2 regions of the Streptomyces sp. NPDC001407 genome follow, and region 1 is predicted to be linked to the other one. Evidence: riboswitches for the same ligand, from Rfam matches in the RefSeq annotation. Region 1 holds a riboswitch; the other holds the start of a gene.
The links. A riboswitch is a leader RNA that binds a small molecule or an ion and turns the genes downstream of it on or off. The one in region 1 is predicted to bind thiamine pyrophosphate.

Region 1 (7,163 bases):
CAGCAGCCGCTCGTGTACCTGCGCCAGCGCCTCCCGGCGCGGGCGGCCACCGGTCGCCGAGCCCGTGTGGACGACGACGCCGAGGGCGCCGATCGCCCGCCCGCGGTGCAGTGAGTGCCGCAGCGACTCCCCGGACAGCTCGACCGTCGCCTCGGTGTGCGAGCCGAAGTTGATCAGATACGGGGCGTGCACCCAGACCGGGAGCGACTCCTGCTCACAGGCCGCCCGGAACGCCTCGTCCTGCCGCGGGTCGCCGGCGGGCGTCGCCCAGCCGCGCGGGTTGGCGACGAAGACCTGCACCGTCTCGGCGCCCATCGTCCGCGCGTACGGCAGGCCGGTCTTCGCCAGGCCCCCGGCGACGGGGATGTGCCCGCCGACGGGGTTGCGGGCGCGCGGGGCCGGGAGGAGGCCGGAGGGCCCGGGGAGCCCGGGGAGCCCGGGGAGCCCGGGGAGCCCGGGAAGCTCGGTCATCCCTACAGCCCGCCCTTCATCCGGATGGTGATGGTGTCACCCTTGGCCGCCTGGTCGCCGCCCTTGACGGACTGGCTGTCGACCGAGTCGCGCGGGAAGAAGAACGGCCGGTCCACGCTGACCTTGAAGCCCGCCGAGGTGAGGGCCTGCTTGGCGGCGGCCTCACTCTTCCCGGTGACGTCCGGGACCGTCACCATCTCCTTGCCCTTGGAGACCGTGAGCGTGACCGTGTCGCCCTTCGCGAGCTGCTCGCCGTCGCCCGGCGACTGCGCGGCCACCGAGCCCTTGGCGACGTCGGAGTAGACCTGGGTGTCCGAGACCTCGACCTTCAGCCCCTTGTCCTCCAGCGTCGAGGTGGCGGCCGCCACGGTCATGCCCTGCACCTTCGGCACGCTCAGGGCCGCGCCCTTGCTCACCGTCAGCGCGACCGGGGTGTCGGGCCTGCGCTCCACCCCCGGCTTGGGGTCGGTGGCCAGCACCGAGCCCTGCGGGGTCTCGCCGCTGAACTGCTTGCCGACCTCGCCGACCGTCAGGCCCGCGCCCTCGATCTTCTTCTTCGCCTCGTCGAAGGTCATGCCGACGACATTGGGCACCTCGGCCCGCGCCGGGCCCTTCGACAGGGTGACCGTCACCTTGCCGGTGTTGCGGATCCGGCCGCCGGGTCCGGGGTCCGTCGAGATGACGTGACCCCGCTCGACGGTGTCGCTGAAGTCCTGCTTGGTCCGCATCCCGAGCCCGGCCTTGTCGAGCGACTGCTCCGCCTTGTCCTGGGTCATGTCCAGGACGGCCGGGACGGTCGTGAACTGGCCGGAGTTGATGTACCAGACGCCCGTGCCCACCACGGCCAGCAGGACGGCCGCGAGCACCGCGAGCAGGGTGCGGCTCGGCCGGGGCCGGCCGGTCCGGGCCACCGCGGCGGCCGGCGGGGCCGGGGGAGCGGGCGGCTGCTCCAGCCGCGTCGTGCGGTTGAGCCGCTCGTCCTCCGCGGCCGGCAGGGGCCGGACCGCGGCGGGCCGGGGGATCACGCTCGTACGGTCCTCGGAGCCGCTCGGCGCCCCCTGCTCCGGCGTCCGCGCCTGCGGGGGCACGGCGTCCAGCTGCTCGTCGGACAGCGCCTCGCGGGCGGCGCGGACCAGCGCCAGCAGGCCCACCGCGTCGGCCGGGCGCTGCTGCGGGTCGCGGGCGGTGGCCTGGGCCACCAGCTCGTCCAGCGGCGCGGCCAGTCCCGGTACGGCGGCCGACGGCGGCGGCACGTCCTCGTGGAGGTGCTGGTAGAGGACCTGCGCCGGGGTGCTGCCGGTGTGCGGCTTGGCGCCGGTGAGCATTTCGTAGAGGACGACACCGCAGGCGTAGACGTCCACCCGGGTGTCGGCCGTGCCGTGTTCCATCTGCTCGGGGGCCAGATACGACACCGTGCCCAGGACCGAGCCGGTGGAGGCGGTGGAGTGGGTGTCCACGGCCCGGACGAGCCCGAAGTCGGCGACCTTCACCCGGCCGTCGTCCCCGATCAGCACGTTCTCCGGCTTCATGTCCCGGTGGACGAGCCCCGCGAGGTGGGCCGCGCCGAGCGCCGCGAGCACCGGCTCCGCGATGTCGAGCGCGGCGCGCGGCTGGAGCGCGCCGCGCTCGCGCAGCACGTCACGCAGGGTGCATCCGGCGACGTACTCCATCGCGAGATAGACGTACGTGCCGTCCGTGCCCTGGTCGAAGACGCCCACCACGTTCGGGTGGTCGAGCCGGGCCACGGACTTGGCCTCGCGGATGAAGCGTTCCACGAAGACCTCGTCGGCGGCGAGCCCCGGGTGCATCACCTTCAGGGCGAGCACCCGGTCGAGCCGCGTGTCGAGGGCGCGGTAGACCGTGGCCATGCCGCCGACGGCGATCCGGGCCTCGACCCGGTAGCGGCCGTCCAGCATGTGCCCGACGAGCGGGTCTCCTAGCGTCGTATCCACGCTAGGAGTCTAAGAGCCGTCAGGGGGCGCCCCCTAGTGGCCTTGTTTCCGGGGGGTTCCCCGGGCTCCTGGGTGCGGGTGCTTGGCGCCTGCGGCGGGCTTTGTTCCCCTACCCCGCCCCTTCCCGAAACTGGGGCGCGTGCCCCAGACCCCCGAGTGCGGGCCCGTTGCCGCCTACGGCGGGGACGCCCTGCGGGCGTGTCCTCAAGCGCCGGACGGGCTGGTGGTGCGGGTTCGCTGCTCCTCCCAGCCCCGCTCGGAGGTGCCCCCAACGGGTTGGTGGGGTGGACCGTGGCTCGTGATGCTGCGGGCCGGCAGGCTACGAGACCCGCAGGTGACGAACTCACGGTCCGTTCATCCAGCCCGTCCGGCGTTTGAGGACACGGCCGCAGGGCGTCCCCGCCGCAGGCGGCAAAACAACCCGCAGGGTAGAACCCACGGTCCGTGAATCCAGCCCGTCCGGCGATTGAGGACACCGCCGCGCAGCGGTGGTGCGGATGGGACGGCCCGCAGGCGACGCGCCAAGAGAAACCCCCGGCCTATCCGCCGTCGCCAAAGGCAGGGCGTTCCGGGTCGAAGGTCGGCAGACCCTCTGTGGGGGACGACGCCTCCGCGAAGTGGCGGCGCGGGATGCGGCCCGCTCGGAAAGCCAGGCGGCCTCCCTCGACCGCGTGGCGCATCGCCTCCGCCATCAGGGCCGGGTCCTGCGCGCGGGTGACCGCCGAGGCGAGCATCACCGCCGAGCAGCCGAGCTCCATCGCGATCGCCGCGTCCGACGCCGTGCCCGCGCCCGCGTCAAGGATCACCGGCACCCCCGCCCGCTCGGTGATCAGCTGGAAGTTGTGCGGGTTGCGGATGCCGAGGCCGGAGCCGATGGGCGAGCCCAGCGGCATGATCGCGGCGCACCCGGCGTCCTCCAGGCGGCGGGCGAGCACCGGGTCGTCGTTGGTGTAGGGCAGCACCGTGAAGCCGTCGTCCACCAGGATCTCCGCCGCTTCCAGCAGCTCGACCGGGTCGGGCAGCAGCGTGCGCTCGTCGGCGATCACTTCGAGCTTGACCCAGTCGGTGCCGAGCGCCTCCCGGGCCAGGCGGGCGGTGAGCACGGCCTCCCCGGCGGTGTAGCAGCCCGCCGTGTTCGGCAGGACCCGGATGTCGTGCCGGGCGAGCAGCGACAGCACCGAGCCCCGTACGTTCGTGTCCAGCCGCCGCATGGCCACCGTGGTGAGCTCGGTGCCGGAGGCGAGCAGCGCGCGCTCCAGGACGTCGAGGCTGGGCGCGCCGCCGGTGCCCATGATCAGGCGGGACGTGAAGGCGGTGCCCGCGACGGTGAGCAGATCGTCTGCCATCTGGGCTGATCAGCCTCCCTGCACTGCGGTGAGGACCTCGACGCGGTCGCCCTCGCCGAGCGTGGTGCCGGGCCACTGGCCGCGCGGTACGACGGCCTCGTTGACGGCCGCCGCGACCCCGCTGTGCGCCGTGGTCAGCGAGGCCACGAGGCCGTCGAGGGTCAGGCCCCGGGGCACCGAGCGGCTCTCGCCGTTGAGGCTGATGCCGACGTGGGCCTCGGGGCTGTCGGTGGGGTCCATGGGGTTCATACGGGCAGCTCCTGGAGCGCGTTCGAGAAGCGGAGGGGAGAGAACGGGCGGGCCTCGTCCGGCAGCCGTCCGGTGGTCAGCGCCTCGGCCATCACGTCGCCGGTCAGCGGGGTGAGGAGCACGCCGTTGCGGTAGTGGCCGGTGGCGGCGAGCAGGCCGGGCAGGGCCGTGGGGCCCAGCAGCGGGGCGTTGTCGGGCGAGCCGGGGCGCAGCCCGGCGCGCGTCTCCACCAGGGGCAGCTCGGTGATGCCGGGCACCAGCTCATGGGCGTCGCGCAGCAGTTCGTAGACGCCGCCCGCGGTGACGGTCGTGTCCCAGCCCAGCTCCTCGGTGGTCGCGCCGACGACCAGCTCGCCGTTCTCACGCGGCACGAGATAGACGTGGCCGCCGCGCACCACCGCCCGCACGGTCCGCGACAGGAAGGGCGCGTACGCGTCGGGCACGCGCAGCCGCAGGATCTGGCCCTTGACCGGGCGCACCGGCGGCAGGACGTGCTCGGGGACGCCGGCGAGGGTGCCGCTGCGGCTGCCCGCGGCGAGCACGGTCCGGCCGGCGCCGACGCGGGTGCCGTCGGCGAGTTCGGCGCCGGTGGCCCGGTCACCGGAGAGCAGCAGCCGTACGGCCTCCGCGCGGTGGAAGGCGACCCCCGCCCGTTCGCAGGCCGTCAGCAGGGCCCCGGCGAGCCGCCGGGGGTCGGTCTGGTGGTCGCCGTCCACCCGCACGCCTCCGCGCACGCCCGGCGCGAGCATCGGCTCCAGCCGGCGGCACTCACGCCCCGACAGCCACTGGGCGTCCAGACCGCACCGCTCCTGGAGGGCGTGCAGCTCCCGCAGATGGGCCCGGTCGTCGGCGTCGAGGGCGACGGCGAGGGTCCCGCAGGCGCGGTAGCCGGTGTCCTGGCCGCTCGCCTCCTCCAGCTCCGCCGTGAACTGCGGATAGCGCCGCGCGGACGCCAGATTGAGCGCGAGCAGCTCCTGCTCGCCGTAGTGCAGCTCGGTCACCGCGGCCAGCATCCCGGCCGCCACCCCGGCCGCGCCGCCGCCCGGCGCGGGATCCGCGACGGCGGTGCGCAGGCCGCGCTGCGCGGCACGCCACGCCGTGACCAGACCGATGACACCGCCGCCGACCACGAGGACGTCGTACGTCCCCGGTGACGCTGTTGAAGACGCGTGCATGGGCGTCCAGCCCCTCCCTTCGCCGGCATGACCCGGATCAGGTTCGTACGGTCGGAGGCCGCCAGCCTCCCTCTCAGCCCGGTCCGTCCGGGCTCCCGCGAGTGCTTGTACAGCGGCCACCCTAGTACGCGCCGCGAACCGTCCGGAAGGCCGGACGGGGGCGGCCGGAGGGGCGTGCGCGGCACCGGGGCGCGCCAAACACCGTGACGTTGTGTCAGAGGTCTCGCTACGCGGTGCTCCGGTCGGGACGGGCCGCCGCCCTACAGTTGACCGGGTGAGCGAGCACCGGAACGAACCGCAGACCACCAGTGACCGGCGGGCCGTCATCGTGGGGGCCGGAATGGCCGGGGTGCAGACCGCCGTCGCCCTGCGTGAGCAGGGCTGGACCGGCGCGATCACCCTGCTGGGCGCCGAGCCCCACCAGCCGTACGACAGGCCGCCGCTGTCCAAGGCCGTGCTGCTGGGCAAGGCCGAGGGCTCCGCCTTCGAGGTGGACTTCGCCTCCCTCGGCATAGACCTCGAACTCGGCCGGGAGGTCACCCGGCTGCGGGCCGGCGAGCGCCTGGTGGACACTTCCGCGGGGCCCGTTCCGTACGACGTGCTGGTCATCGCCACCGGCGCCCGGCCCGTCGAACTGCCCGGCAGCGCGGGTGTCCCGGGCGTGCACCTGCTGCGCACCCTGGACGACGCGGAGCGGCTGCGCCCGGTGCTCGCCGGGCAGCGCGACGTGGTGGCGGTCGGCGCCGGGTGGATCGGCGCCGAGTTCGCCACCGCCGCGCGCGAGGCGGGCTGCCGGGTGACCGTCGTCGAGGCCGCGGACCGCCCCCTGGCCGGTGCCCTGCCGGCCGAGGTCGCCGCCCACATGACCGCCTGGTACGCCGACAGCGGCGCCCGCCTGCTCACCGGCGCGCGCGTGGCCGCCGTGGAACCCGGCGCCGTGGTGCTGGCCGACGGCACCCGGCTGCCCGCGGACGCCGTACTCGTCGGCATCGGCGCCCGCCCGGCGACGGAGTGGCTGGCGGGCTCGGGCGTCGAGCTGGCCGCCGACGGCTCCGTGGTCACCGACGACCGGCTGCGCACCTCCGTGCCCGGCGTCTACGCGGTCGGCGACTGCGCGTCCTTCCCGTCCGCCCGCTACGGCGAGCGGCTCCTGGTCCACCACTGGGACAACGCCCTCCAGGGCCCGCGCACGGTCGCCGGGAACATCGTGCACGGCACGGCCGAGGGGCCCATCTACGACCCGGTGCCGTATTTCTGGTCCGAGCAGTTCGGGAGGTTCGTGCAGTACGCGGGCCACCACGTCGAGGGCGACGAGCTCATCTGGCGCGGCGACCCGGCGGGCGCCGCCTGGACGGTGTGCTGGGTGCGCGGCGAGGTCCTCGTCGCCCTCCTGGCCGTCGGCCGCCCGCGCGACCTGGCCCAGGGCCGCAAGCTCATCGAGCGCGGCGCGGCCATCGACCGGGCACGGGCGGCGAACGCCTCGGTCCAGCTGAAGGCGGCGGCGGTGTGAGCGCCCGCTGAGGGCTCCGGGGGAGGCCGCCTCCCCCGGGCGTCTCCCGGGCCCCGCGCGACGCGCCGCCGACAAGGTCGGGTCAACCTGGCTACCGACTGTCAGTCCCAGATGGCAGGCTTGTCCCGTGACCGAGATTGACGCAAAGATCGATGCTCTCGTCCCCGCCTGGCTCAACCTCCCCGACATCGCGGAAATGCTCGATGTCGAGGTGACGCGCGTCCGGCAGCTGGTCAAGGAGGGCCAGCTGATCGCGGTGCGCCGTGGCGAGAACCGAGTGCTCCAGGTGCCCGCCGAGTTCATCGGCGAGGGCAAGGTGATCAAGGGCCTCGCCGGCACCTTGACGCTGCTGAGGGACGACGGCTTCAGCGACGAGGAAATGCTGGAGTGGCTCTTCACTCCGGACCCGACCCTGCCCGGCACCCCGGCGCAGGCCCTGCGCGAGAATCGTGGCACGGAG
Region 2 (7,163 bases), on a different contig from region 1:
CTGCACACCGTCGCGCTCCAGATCGGCTCCGTCAACGGCGCCACCGCGGCCCTGGTCGTCGGTGAGACCGTCCTGCCGGGCATCATCGGCGTCCTCCTGCTCGGCGACAGCTCCCGTCCCGGCTTCGCCTGGGTCGCGGTGCTCGGCTTCCTGCTGGCGGTGACCGGCGCGGTGGCGGTCGCGTGGTTCGGCGAACCGGAGGGCGCGCCGGAGGCGGAACCGGAGCCCAGGGAACTCCAGCCGACAGTAAGCGGCTGACGCACCGGTAAACCCACGAAAACGGGCCGGCCGCCTGTCCTCACGGACCAGGCGCCCGGCCCGTTCCCGTACGGTCAGGAACCGCCCAGCACGACCACGTCGTCGGCGCGGAACACCACGCCCACCCGGTCGCCCGCCTCCGGTGCCTCCCGCAGCCCGCACGCGGCCTCCAGCTCCGGGCCCTTTGACGGCCGGAGCAGCAGCACCACGTGATCGCCCCGGAACGTCCGCCCGGTGACCGTGCAGGGCAGCCCTTCCGCCTCCGGTGCCAGGCGCACACCGGCGGGCCGTACGAGCAGCCGGCAGCGCCCGTCAGGGGTCCCGGCAGGCACCGGGACCTTGCCCCACACCGTGTCGGCGCGCTCCCCGCGGACCGTCGCCTCGACCACGTTGTCGAAGCCGAGAAAACGGGCCACGAACTCCGACGCCGGCCGCTGCCAGACCTCCAGCGGAGTCCCGGCCTGCGCGATCCGGCCGTCCCGCATCACCACGACCCGGTCGGCGAGCGCGAACGCCTCGCCCTGGTCGTGGGTGACGGCCAGCACGGTGGTGCCCAGCCGCCCGAAGAGCTCCCGGAGCTCCACCACGAGGCGCTCGCGCAGGCTCCGGTCGAGCTGGCCCAGCGGCTCGTCGAGCATCAGCAGGCGCGGCCGCGGGGCGAGCGCGCGGGCGAGCGCGACGCGCTGCTGCTCGCCGCCCGACAGCGCCGCGACGGACCGCCGCTGGGCGCCCGGCAGCCCCACCATGTCGAGCAGTTCGGCCACCCGGTGCGCCGCCTCGGCGCGCCCGGTCCCGCGCATGCGCAGGCCGAAGCCGACGTTGCCGCCCACGTCCCGCTGCGGGAAGAGCTGGTGGTCCTGGAACATCAGGCCCACCTCGCGCCGGTGTGTCGGCACACCGCTCTGGTCGTTCCCCGAGAGGAACACCCGCCCGGCGTCCGCCCGCTGGAGACCGGCCACCACCCGCAGCAGGGTGGACTTGCCGCTGCCGCTCGGCCCGAGCACACACACCGTCTCGTGCTCGGCGACCTGGAGGTCCACCGCGTCCAGCGCCGCGCGCTCACCGAAGCGGACGGTCACGCCGTCCAGTCGCAGCAGGGACATCTAGAACTCTCCCGAACGGTCGGTGCGTACGCGCTCCAGAACCAGCAGCGCCGCCGCGCACACCAGCATCAGGATCGTGCTGAGGGCCATCGCCTGGCCGTAGTTGAGCTCCCCGGGCCGGCCCAGCAGACGGGCCACGGCCACGGGCAGCGTCGGGTTGTCGGGCCGGGCGATGAAGACGGTCGCGCCGAACTCGCCCAGTGACACGGCGAACGCGAAGCCGGCCGCGACCGCCAGGGCGCGGCCCACCAGCGGCAGGTCGACCTCGCGCCAGGCGCGCAGCGGTGAGGCGCCGAGCACGGCGGCGGCCTCGCGCAGCCGGGCGTCCACCGCGCGCAGCACGGGCAGCATGGTCCGCACGACGAACGGCACGCCCACCAGGGCCTGTGCGAGCGGCACCAGGATCCACGACGTGCGCAGGTCCAGCGGCGGCTCGTCCAGGGTGATCAGGAAGCCGAAGCCGACGGTCACGGCGGAGGTGCCGAGCGGCAGCATCAGCAGCGCGTCGAAGCCGCGGACGAGCTTCCCCGCCCGTCGGGTGAGCGCGGCGGCCGCCAGGCCGCCCACGACCACCGCGATGCCGGTGGCCGCCAGCGCGTACGACAGCGAATTGCCGATGGCCTCCAGCGGGGCGACGACGAACGTGCCGCCGTTGTCGCCCGCCGAGGCGAGGGCGCGGTAGAAGGCGAGTCCGTAGCCGTCGGGCCCGTCGAAGGAGCGCAGGGTGAGGACGAGCGGCACCAGCACCAGCAGCGCGATCACCGCGAGCACTGAGCCGAGCAGCGCCCACTGCGCCGCACCTCGCGGCCTGCGGGCGGTCCGCGCGGCGTCGACGAGCCTCAGGGCGGACTCCCTGCGGCGTACGGTCCGGCCGTGCACCACGAGCAGCACGGCCACCGCGACGAACTGCACGAGGGTGAGCACGGCCGCGGTCGGCAGGTCCAGCAGCTGCGCGGTCTGCTGATAGATCTCCACTTCCAGCGTGGAGTAGCGCGGGCCGCCCAGGATCTGCACGACGCCGAAGGAGGTGAAGGTGAAGAGGAAGACCATCAGCGCGGCGGCGGCCACGGCGGGCGCCAGCGCGGGCAGTGTCACCCGCCGCCAGGCGGCGAAGCGCCCGGCTCCCAGGACCCGCGCGGCCTCTTCCTGGCGCGGGTCGAGCTGCGCCCAGAGGCCGCCCACGGTCCGTACGACCACGGCGTAGTTGAAGAAGACGTGGGCGAGGAGGATCGCCCACACGGTGGTGTCCAGGCGCACGCCCCACAGCTCGTCCAGCAGCCCGCCGCGCCCCAGCAGCGCCAGGAACGCCGAGCCGACGACGACGGTCGGCAGGACGAAGGGGACGGTGACCACGGCCCGCAGCAGCTGCTTGCCGGGGAAGTCGAAACGCGCGAAGACGTACGCGCCGGGGAGCGCGAGTGCGAGGGTCAGCGCGGTGGAGGCGAGGGCCTGCCAGGTGGTGAACCACAGGACGTGGCCGGTCGCGGGATCGGTGACGACCTCGCCGATGCGGCCGAACTGCCAGTGCCCGCCGTCCTTGAGCCCGCGGGAGACGATCGCGGTGACGGGATAGGCGAAGAAGACCCCGAAGAAGGCGAGCGGCACGGCCATCAGGCCGAGCCGCACCACCGTCGGCCGGAGGGACCTCCCGGGCCGCCCGGAGGCGGTCCGGGGGGCCTTGGGCGGCCTTGCCGTGACGTCTACTTCAGGACGATCGAGGACCATGCCTTGACCCACTGCTCGCGGTTCTTGGCGATCTTCTCGGGGGCGAGCGTCGCGGGGTCGGTGACCTTCGCGCCGTATTTGGTGAACAGCTCCGGTAGCGCGGCGTCCTGGGCGGCGGGCTTGACGAACATGGTCAGCGGCATGTCCTCCTGGAACTTCTTGCCCAGCAGGAAGTCGATCAGCGCCTTGCCGCCCTCGGTGTTCTTCGCGCCGGACAGCAGCCCGGCGAATTCGATCTGCCGGAAGCACGTGCCGGTCGCGACGCCGGTCGGGGCCTCCTTCGGCTCCGGCTTCACGTCCATCACCTCGGCGGGCGGGCTGGAGGCATAGGAGACGACCAGCGGCTTGTCGCCCTTGGCCTTCCGCCCCGCGGCGGAGCCGGAGAAGCGCTGGTTGTACGCCTGCTCCCAGCCGTCGACCACCTCGACGCCGTTGGCCTTGAGCTTCTTCCAGTAGTCCTGCCAGCCGGCGTCGCCGTACCTGGCGATGCTGCCGAGCTGGAAGGCGAGGCCGGGCGAGGACGTCGCGGAGTTCTCCGTGACGAGGAGGTCCTTGTACTCCGGCTTGATCAGGTCGTCGAAGGACTGCGGCGGGGCCAGCTTGTGGCCGTCGAAATACGCGCGGTCGTAGTTGACGCAGATGTCACCGGTGTCGATCGGCGTGACCCGGTGCTGCGCGGCGTCGAGCTGGAGGTCCTTGGGGACGCGGTCCAGGCCCTTGGCCTCGTACGGCGTGAAGAGGTTCTTGTCCAGGGCACGCGACAGGAGGGTGTTGTCGACGCCGAAGAAGACGTCGCCCTGCGGGTGCCTGGCGGACAGGATCGCCTGGTTGACCGCCGCTCCGGCGTCACCGCTCTTGACCGTCTTGACGGTGTAGCCGCTCTGCTTCTCGAAGTCCTTGAGCACACTGTCCGAGATCTGGAACGAGTCGTGCGAGACGAGGGTGACGGTCTTGCCGCCGTCGGCCTTGTCGGAGCCGCCCGAGCCACAGGCGGCCAGCGCGGGCAGGCCGAGCGCGACGGCGGCCGCCGCGCCGAGGGCACGCCGGAGGTTGGTGTTCATGGTGCGATTGACTCCCTACGCCGGTATGACCCGGATCAGGTCCGAGGGTCTGCGGCCCGTGCCGCACTCTCAGCGCTCTCGCGCTCCCCTGTCGGAGTGTTCATTTGTGCGTTCGTTCGTGCGCGCGGAGGCGCGATGGCACCGTATCAGTGCCGCTTCGGGGCCGCGCTCAGCGCTCGGCCGCCGCCAGCTGTCCGCAGGCGCCGTCGATCTCCTGGCCACGGGTGTCGCGGACGGTCACCGGCACGCCGTGCGCGGCGATCGCCTGGACGAACGCCCGCTCGTCCTCCGGCCGGGAGGCCGTCCACTTCGACCCCGGGGTGGGGTTGAGCGGGATGAGGTTGACGTGCACACGCTTGCCCTTGAGGAGCCGGCCGAGCAGGTCACCGCGCCACGCCTGGTCGTTGATGTCACGGATCAGGGCGTACTCGATGGAGATGCGGCGGCCTGACTTCTCCGCGTACTCCCAGGCGGCGTCGAGGACCTCGCGGACCTTCCAGCGGGTGTTGACCGGCACCAGGGTGTCGCGCAGCTCGTCGTCGGGCGCGTGCAGCGAGACCGCGAGGCGGCACTTGAAGCCCTCGTCGGCGAAGCGGTGCATCGCGGGGACCAGACCGACGGTGGAGACGGTGATGCCGCGCTGGGAGAGGCCGAGGCCGTCGGGCTCGGGGTCGGTGAGCCGGCGGATGGCGCCGACGACCCGCTTGTAGTTGGCGAGCGGCTCGCCCATGCCCATGAAGACGATGTTGGACAGGCGCGCGGGCCCGCCGGGCACCTCGCCGTCGCGCAGCGCGCGCATGCCGTCCACGATCTGGTGCACGATCTCGGCGGCCGACAGATTGCGGTCGAGGCCGGCCTGGCCGGTGGCGCAGAACGGGCAGTTCATCCCGCAGCCGGCCTGGGAGCTGATGCACATGGTGACCCGGTCGGGGTAGCGCATCAGCACCGACTCCACCAGCTTGCCGTCGTGCAGCCGCCAGAGGGTCTTGCGGGTGGTGTCGTCGTCGCACGAGATGTGCCGGACGACACTCATCAGCTCGGGCAGCAGCTCGGCCGCGAGCTTCTCGCGGGAGGCGGCGGGGATGTCGGTCCATGCCGCGGGGTCGTGTGCGTACCGGGCGAAATAGTGCTGCGACAGCTGCTTCGCACGGAACGGCTTCTCGCCGATCGCGGCAACCGCCTCGCGGCGCTCGGCGGGCGAGAGATCGGCAAGGTGCCGCGGGGGCTGCTTGGCCCCGCGCGGCGCGACGAAAGTGAGTTCTCCAGGTGCAGGCATGGTCCTACCAGTGTCGCAGACGTGCGGAGAGGGGCCCGCCGTCCTGTGGACAACGAGCCCCTCACCGAGGAAAGCGCAGGCCGGAGCCCTATGCGCTGCCGACGAAGACCACCATCAGCAGCCACACCACCGGGGCGGTCGGCAGCAGGGAGTCCAGCCGGTCCATGATCCCGCCGTGGCCGGGCAGCAGGGCACCCATGTCCTTGATCCCCAGGTCGCGCTTGATCATGGACTCGCCGAGGTCGCCCAGCGTGGCGCTGACCGCGACGGCGAGGCCGAGCAGCAGGCCCTGCCACCACTTGCCGTCGTCGATCAGGAAGCGCATGCACAGCGCGCCCGCCACCATGGCGAACAGGACGGCCCCGAGCAGGCCCTCACGCGTCTTGCCGGGGCTGATGCGCGGCGCCAGCTTGCGCTTGCCGAACTTCCAGCCCACCGCGTACGCACCGGTGTCGCTGACGACCGTCAGGATCAGGAAGGTGAGCACCCGCCACGCGCCGTCGCCCGCGGCCAGCATCAGGGCCACGAACGTGGCCAGGAACGGCACGTAGAACGCGGCGAAGATGCCCGCCGTGACATCCCTGAGGTAACCGTCCGGCTGCTCCGGCATCCGCCACACGAGCACGGCGAGCGCGGTGAAGGCCATGGCCACCCACGCGCCCTCGGCACCGCTCGCGTAGCCGGCGATGACCATGGCGGCGCCGCCGAGCGCGAGCGGCACCAGGGGGGCCTTGACGGCCTTCCGCTCGGCCAGTCGGGAGGTCAGCTCCCACAGCCCGACGACGACCGCGACGACGATCACGCCGAGGAAGACGGGCTTGTAGATGAACAGGGAGGCGAGAATGACCGCGCCGAGGCCCAGTCCCACCCCTATCGCGGCCCGGAGGTCGCGGCCGGCGCTCTTCTTCCCGGCCTTGGGCGCCTGGGGGGCTGCAGGCTCCGGGGCAGAATCCTGGGGCCGGATGTCGGGCTCCTGTTCATCACGGAACAGAGGGCCGCGCAGGTGGGCGGCCCCCTCGTCACGGTCTTCCTGATCTCCGCCTGAGGAGGGCACGATGGGCATGGGCCGAGTCTGCGCCGCGGCGCCCGCCTCATGCACAGGACCCGCCGAGCCCGGGCGCACGTCCCCTCCGAGCGAGGGGGAGGGTCCGCGGTCGGTGGACCCCCAGTACCCGGTGCTCGACGGGGCCCCCCAGGATGTGTCGTTCATCAGACCTCGAGGAGCTCGGCTTCCTTGTGCTTGAGCAGCTCGTCCACCTGCGCGACGTACTTCGCGGTGGTGTCGTCGAGCTCCTTCTCCGCGCGGCGCACCTCGTCCTCGCCGGACTCCTTGTCCTTGACGAGCTTGTCCAGGGCGTCCTTGGCCTTGCGGCGGATGGAACGGATCGAGACCTTGGCGTCCTCGGCCTTGGTCTTGGCGACCTTGACGTACTCCCGGCGGCGCTGCTCGGTCAGCTCCGGGAACGTCACCCGGATGATGTTGCCGTCGTTGCTCGGGTTGACACCGAGGTCCGAGTCGCGAATGGCCTGCTCGATATTGCGCAGTGCGCTCTTGTCGAAGGGCGTCACCACGGCCATGCGCGGTTCCGGCACCGAGAAGGACGCCAGCTGGTTGATGGGCGTCAGCGCGCCGTAGTAATCCGCCACGATCTTGTTGAACATCGCGGGGTGCGCACGCCCGGTGCGAATCGCCGCGAAGTCCTCCTTGGCGACCACAACGGCCTTCTCCATCTTCTCCTC

Region 2: another riboswitch for thiamine pyrophosphate. It lies ahead of ACFY1P_RS32625 (thiamine ABC transporter substrate binding subunit); the one in region 1 lies ahead of thiO (glycine oxidase ThiO).

Annotation. Positions count from the first base shown of each region.
Region 1 covers NZ_JBIAWF010000006.1:172,188-179,350, forward strand. Annotated here, with positions in the region: gene ACFY1P_RS11770 (deoxyribonuclease IV) at 1-471, opposite strand, end outside; gene pknB (Stk1 family PASTA domain-containing Ser/Thr kinase) at 474-2,423, opposite strand; gene ACFY1P_RS11780 (thiazole synthase) at 2,963-3,769, opposite strand; gene thiS (sulfur carrier protein ThiS) at 3,779-4,018, opposite strand; gene thiO (glycine oxidase ThiO) at 4,015-5,193, opposite strand; TPP riboswitch at 5,191-5,302, opposite strand; gene ACFY1P_RS11795 (NAD(P)/FAD-dependent oxidoreductase) at 5,468-6,703, shown strand; gene ACFY1P_RS11800 (Rv2175c family DNA-binding protein) at 6,831-7,163, shown strand, end outside.
Region 2 covers NZ_JBIAWF010000036.1:26,846-34,008, forward strand. Annotated here, with positions in the region: gene ACFY1P_RS32610 (hypothetical protein) at 1-258, shown strand, start outside; gene ACFY1P_RS32615 (ABC transporter ATP-binding protein) at 333-1,361, opposite strand; gene ACFY1P_RS32620 (ABC transporter permease) at 1,362-2,972, opposite strand; gene ACFY1P_RS32625 (thiamine ABC transporter substrate binding subunit) at 3,062-4,147, opposite strand; TPP riboswitch at 4,143-4,247, opposite strand; gene rlmN (23S rRNA (adenine(2503)-C(2))-methyltransferase RlmN) at 4,317-5,423, opposite strand; gene ACFY1P_RS32635 (phosphatidate cytidylyltransferase) at 5,512-6,633, opposite strand; gene frr (ribosome recycling factor) at 6,633-7,163, opposite strand, start outside.